DNA from 2 places in the Paraliobacillus zengyii genome. Region 2 is predicted to be linked to the other one. Evidence: predicted binding sites of a transcription regulator. Region 2 holds the regulator's gene; the other holds the start of a gene.
The links. Region 2 encodes CtsR, which represses protease genes until heat stress. Its sites were predicted from a motif close to ATGGTCAATAAAGGTCAAACA; they were not measured.
Positions count from the first base shown of each region.

Region 1: a site for CtsR is predicted at 1,382-1,402, ahead of DM447_RS03565 (ATP-dependent Clp protease ATP-binding subunit). Genes of this name have one in related genera too.

Region 1 is NZ_CP029797.1:719,594-723,034, forward strand. Features, by position in the region: gene mbcS (acyl-CoA synthetase MbcS) at 1-1,268, shown strand, start outside; gene DM447_RS03565 (ATP-dependent Clp protease ATP-binding subunit) at 1,455-3,441, shown strand, end outside.
Region 2 is NZ_CP029797.1:138,108-141,548, reverse strand. Features, by position in the region: gene DM447_RS00690 (protein-arginine kinase McsB) at 1-905, opposite strand, end outside; gene DM447_RS00685 (protein-arginine kinase activator protein McsA) at 905-1,459, opposite strand; gene DM447_RS00680 (CtsR family transcriptional regulator) at 1,550-2,014, opposite strand; gene DM447_RS00675 (MgtC/SapB family protein) at 2,122-2,820, opposite strand; gene DM447_RS00670 (DegV family protein) at 3,043-3,441, opposite strand, start outside.

The DNA of each region.
Region 1 (3,441 bases), 580 kb from region 2:
ATTTACAATACCGTATCACACACGGAGAAGCAAAAGGTATAGTAAGTTATTATCCATTTGCTGAACAATTTAAAGAAATCGAACAATTGACTACTTTGAAAAAATTCACTGTTGGTGCAGAGGTATCCGAATGGACATTTATTGATAAAGAAAAAGAGTTGGCTTCCAATCAATTAGAAATAGTAGATAGTAAAAGTGATGACATTGCCTTTTTACCATATACGTCTGGTACAACCGGAAATCCAAAAGGTGTTATGCATACGCACGCATGGGGATATGCACACTTACGTACTGCTCCAGCTAATTGGCTCAGCATTAAGGAAGGGGATAAAGTTTGGGCTACGGCTGCCCCTGGCTGGCAGAAATGGGTATGGAGTCCATTGCTGTCTGTACTAGGTTCAGGAGCAACGGGTTTTATATACGACGGAAAATTCGATCCGAAAAAGTATTTACAATTACTGCAAGATCAAGAGATAAATGCACTATGTTGTACCCCAACAGAATATCGGTTAATGGCAAAAGTAGATAACCTGTCTGATTATAAGTTACCGAAGCTGCACAGTGCAGTTTCGGCAGGTGAACCGCTGAATCGCGAAGTAATTGATACATTCGAACGTCATTTTGATATAACTGTTCGAGATGGTTACGGTCAAACAGAAAGTACTTTACTATTAGGTTTTCTAAAAGGAATGAAGGTAAAAGCTGGTTCAATGGGTAAACCTACACCAGGTAATGAAGTGGTATTAATCGATGAAGAATGTAACCAAGTACCGGTTGGTGAAGTTGGTGATATCGCAATACCATTGGATACACCTGCTTTATTTAAAGGTTATTATAAAGATGAAGAACGTACGAAAAAAGCGCATCGAGGTAATTATTTTGTTACAGGTGATCAAGCAACAATGGACGAGGAAGGTTATTTTTGGTTCGAAGGCCGTAGTGATGACATTATTGTTAGCTCCGGATATACAATTGGACCCTTTGAAGTTGAAGACGCATTAGTAAAACATAATGCAGTAAAAGAATGCGCGGTAGTTGCTAGCCCGGATGAAATTCGTGGTAATGTTGTAAAAGCTTATATTGTACTTCAAGATAATATTGATAAGAATGATGATAAATTAGTAAAAACGTTGCAGGATCATGTAAAAAAAATGACTGCACCATATAAATATCCAAGAAAGATTGAATTTATAGATGAGTTACCAAAGACATCATCAGGAAAAATCAGACGTATTGAATTACGTAAACGTGAGGAAAAATCATTATAGTGTGTGTGTTGTAAGAAGAGGATCGAGATCCTCTTCTTTTTTATTATTATATTTTTTAAAATAATGAAGCAAAATACTTGAAAGTCAAAGATAGTCAAATTATAATGGTATCAAAGGTCAAAGATAGTCAAAACAATCTTGATCTATTAAAAACTTTACTTACTCTTCTGAAGGAGGAAGATATTAATGAATTGTCAAAACTGTGGAAATCGTCCAGCTAATATTAATGTAGCCCTTAAATATAATGAACAAATGCAACAATTGCATGTATGTGAAACGTGCTTTAAAGAACTTCAACAAAATGCCAAGAATTCTCTAAATAATTTTGGAGGTCAAGGAGGGGCACAAGGTTTTGAAGACTTCTTCTCTGGTGCTAGTCAAAATAGTGAACAACAAGCTAGTGGCAAGAAAGAGGGCTTATTAGATGAATTAGGAAGTAATTTATCCCATGCTGCTAAAGCTGGAATTATTGACCCAGTAATTGGTCGTGAAAAAGAAGTAAAACGTGTTATGGAGACATTAAATAGAAGAAATAAAAATAATCCAGTATTAATTGGTGAACCAGGTGTTGGTAAAACAGCTATTGCAGAAGGTTTAGCTCTAAGAATTGCAGAAGGTAATGTACCATCTAAATTAGTGAATAAAGAAGTTTACTTACTAGATGTAGCATCACTTGTAGCTAATACTGGTGTGCGTGGTCAATTCGAAGAACGTATAAAGAAATTAGTTGCTGAACTTCAAAATCGTAAGAATGTAATTTTATTTGTTGATGAGATCCACCTACTAGTTGGTGCAGGTTCATCAGAAGGTTCACAAATGGATGCGGGAAATATTTTAAAACCTGCATTAGCAAGAGGTGAGTTACAGTTAATCGGTGCTACTACACTAAAAGAGTATCGTCAAATTGAGAAAGACGCTGCTTTAGAACGTCGTTTTCAACCGATTATTGTAAAAGAGCCGTCAGTAGAAGAAGCGGTACTTATTTTGCAAGGTTTACAAGATCGTTATGAAGTGTTTCACAATGTAACATACACACCTGAAGCAATAGAAAGTACTGTAACGTTATCTCAACGTTACTTGCAAGATCGATTCTTACCAGATAAAGCAATTGATTTAATGGATGAAGCAGGGTCTCGCTTGAATTTAGCAAATGAAGATTCTGATAAAGAGTCATTGCAAAAACGAATTGATGAAATAGCCAAAGAGAAACAAGAAGCTGCTGAAAAAGAAGACTATGAAACGGCAGCTAATTTAAGACATAAAGAATTAATGTTAGAGAAAAAAATCAATGATACAACAGAACAAACGAAAGCTTCGGTAACAATTGAAGACATTCAGTTAATTATTGAAGAAAAGACTGGTATACCAGTTCGAAAAATTCAAGCAGACGAGCAATCAAAAATGCAACATTTAGCTGAGAATTTAAGTTCAAAAGTAATCGGACAAGAAAATGCAGTCCAAAAGGTAGCTAAGGCTGTGCGTCGTAGTCGTGCAGGAATGAAATCAAAATATCGTCCAATTGGTTCTTTCCTATTTGTTGGTCCTACAGGTGTTGGTAAAACTGAGCTAACGAAAGCATTAGCTGAAGAGCTATTTGGTACAAAAGAATCCCTAATTCGTGTAGATATGAGTGAATACATGGAAAAACACGCTGTCTCAAAAATAATTGGTTCTCCACCAGGATATGTTGGACATGAAGAAGCGGGACAGTTAACAGAGCGTGTTCGTCGTAACCCATATAGCCTTATATTATTGGATGAAATTGAAAAAGCACATCCGGATGTACAGCATATGTTCCTACAAATCATGGAGGATGGACATCTAACAGATAGTCATGGTCGAACAGTGAGTTTTAAAGAGACGGTGATTATTATGACAAGTAATGCAGGAACAGGTGTTAACAATATCAGTGTAGGATTTAATAGTACGAATAATGAAGCAGTTTCCACATTGGAAACACTAAGTGACTATTTCAAGCCTGAATTTCTAAATCGTTTTGATGCGATTATTCCGTTTAACGAATTAAAACAACAGGATCTAATCCAAATTGTTGATATCATGTTAAATGAATTAGAAGAAAACGTTGAAGATCAAGGATATACAATTACTGTTTCAGAAGACACGAAAAAATTCTTAGCTAACAAAGGATATGATTCAAGATTTGGTGCTCGAC
Region 2 (3,441 bases):
ACATCAATTCCAAGCCTTAAATCTGATAAACAGGTAGCGGCTTCTTTTGATTCTAAAATCCTGCTATACTTTAATATTCCATAAGATCTAAAAACACGATCTTCTAATCGTAATTCAGATTGTTCAACTAACAACAGTCTTGCATGTCTTTCTTGTTCGATCAATTTCTCAACGACACTTTGCAAGTCTTCAATAATATCTAATTCTGATCTTCCCAATGTAACTTGGTTAGAAATCTGAACAATATTTCCTACAGCTTCACTACCCTCACCATATATACCCCTTACCACTAAACCTAGCTGGTTAATCGCAGGAATCATCTTACTCATTTTTTGAGTAAGGGTTAGAGCAGGTAGATGCATCATAACTGAAGCTCTCATGCCTGTTCCGACATTGGTAGGACAGCTTGTTAAATATCCTCTCGTTTCTTCAAAAGCATAATCAATTTTTTCTTCTAACCAATCATCAAAAAGAAAGGCTTGTGTTAAAGCATTTTCTAATTGCAGCCCTGGAAAGTATAGTTGCATTCTGATATGGTCTTCCTCATTTATCATTACGGAAACCTGTTCATTTTCTGATATCAACACACCACTATTTTTCGCTTTTTCAGCAAGTTGAGGACTAATTAAATGTTTTTCAACTAAGACTCGCTTCTCAACAGGCCTTAATTCTTCCATCCCAATAAATTGCAAGTCTTGATATTTATCAAATGACTGTTCGTGATAATTATTCTTCATTAAGGAAACAACAGGTGCCAACTCTTGTTCTTTAGCAATAATAGGAAATGGATATTGTTCAAAATTTCTCGCTAAACGAATACGAGTACTCATGACAATATCATTATCTGGTCCTTCTTCTTTCATCCACGGACTAATTGCTTCATTTATAAATGGTTGCAAAGACATTATTCATCACCGCCATCCTTATACTCCTCGGTATCCCACTGTTTCTTTTCTAAATCCTTTATCTTATCACGCATTTTCGCAGCTTCCTCAAAAGCTTCCGTTTGGATCAATTGTTGTAATTCTTCTTTATAACCCTGTATTAAGCGTTTTTGCTTTAGGTCAGTGCCTCTTCTTTTTGGTATCTTACCATCATGTGTAGTATTTCCACTATGTACACGACGGAAAATAGGATTTAAATTGTCTGCAAAAGTATAATAACAACTAGAACATCCGAACTTACCTAGTTGTGTAAACTGATGATATGTCATTCCACACTTTGGACATATTAAAGCACCATTTTCTTCTTGACTGTGTTTGTGTTCCTTAGAGAAAGAAGAGTCAAAATTGAATAAACCAGATAACAAATCATGAATAGAATAAGCATATTCATCATGAGAAATATATCCTTTTTCTTTTGCGCAACGTTCACATACATGTATTTCTGTTTTATTTTCATTTACTACCTTTGTTAAATGGAGTGTAGCCGGCCTTTCTTGACATTCTTCACATTTCATCCTCATGGTCCCTCCCTATCAGAGACAGAAGTTATTATTGTTCTTTTAATATACTATGTGACTCTTTTAAAATCTATTTCTCTAGAAGTTCTACATTTCATATTTTATAGAGGCTAACATAGCAGTCATAATTCTTGCCCTAATTTCATCCCGTATAGGTAATTGAAATGCAAGTGTATCACGAGTTAAGGCACTAATCATTATTTTTGCTTCTCTTTTAGTAATCAGTTTTTCTTCTAACATTCGTTCTAATATATCAATGGCAGCATGTTGCGTAACAGTAGGTTGAACCATATCAATGATTTCATCAAGTAGTTTTGTCTTATCATCAATTGTAAGACGTGTAATACGTATATAGCCGCCTCCACCACGTTTACTCTCAACTAAATACCCTCTTTCCACTGTGAAACGAGTATTGATTACATAGTTGATTTGAGAAGGCACACACTCGAATTGATCAGCCACTTCACTGCGTTTAATTTCAATAATGTTTTTATTATTGCCTAGAATAATTTGTTTTAAATACGCTTCAATCACATCTGAAATATTTCGCATTTGCCTCCTCCTCATAACTGACTTTGACTATCTTTGACTATACCTTCATTATACGCTACTTCGAAATTCTTGCAAACAAAATGACTAAACAAATTAATCAGCTAAAATCAGTCTAACTCATTCACTTGTTTCACTTGCTTTAAGTCCATTAATTGATGATATAATTCTGTTTTATCCAAGGTCTCATTACTCTCCATCTCTATTATAATCATTCGATCTGATTCATCATCTTTTTCCATTTCTAGTTTACGAATAATTACATCGAATTGTTCAACTTTAGCTAGTAATTCACGAATCTGCATATGTTGATTAACTAGAATTTGAAAAGAGATAAAGTTTCTTTTTTTTGAGATCTTCTTTTCAAAGTTATTTAAGAATATTAGACTTAATAAAATTATTATCGTCGTAAGTATAGCAACTTTATACATGCCAATCCCAATAACTAAACCCAATGCTGCAACGGCCCATATGGAAGCGGCGGTTGTTAATCCACGAATTGTTCTTCCACTTACAATAATTGTGCCTGCACCGAGAAAACCGATACCACTTATTACGTAAGAAGGGATTCTTGCTGGGTCAAACTGGACAACGTCTCCATACTTTTCAAAATATGTATCAAAACCATAGAGTGATAGTAGCATCATTAAACAGGAACTAATTCCAACAAGAATATGCGTTCTAAATCCCGCAGAATGATTGTTAATTTCTCTTTCCAGACCAATTAGTCCTGATAGTATTAGAGCTACAATAATTCTCGAACTCATCAACACAAACTCTTCATCAAATAAATTTTGTATAATTTCCATATCGCACCGTTATAACAACGGCTTGCCCCCTTTGTTTCTATCTTATTTATAGATATCTTTTTATTTAGTATAACTTATTTTCAAAATCCAAGCGCCCAACTATTCTATTCTTTTTTTACCCGTTTTATGATTTACTTAAAAAGTTATCTGAATTTTTACTTTTTTATAAAAGTAAAAATTAAAGTAGATACCAATTAGGTACCTACTCTTAACCATTAAAAATCACTTTTCCTTTAACCAAGAAATTGACATTGTACCATGACCTGCATGTACCCCTGCCACCGGCACTAATGTTTCAACTTGAATTTTAATTTCTTCATGTATATTTTCTAATTCTTCTTTCCATTTTAGCGCCTTTTCCTTCATACCTGCATGCATAATGCACATTTCTTTAAATTGATTTTCTTTAATTGCCTCATCAATAATTTGAAAGATTCGATTCTTAGACTTCTTCTTCGTTCTAATCTTTTCCTCCACCAATATTTTTCCATTATAAAATCTTAATAGTAAGTTAATATGCAGTAAATTAGCAAAAATTGTTTGTGTTGTGCTTACTCTTCCACTTCGTTTTAATTGTTCAAAACTTTCTGGAAGTAAGTACATTTCAGCCTTTTCAGGATA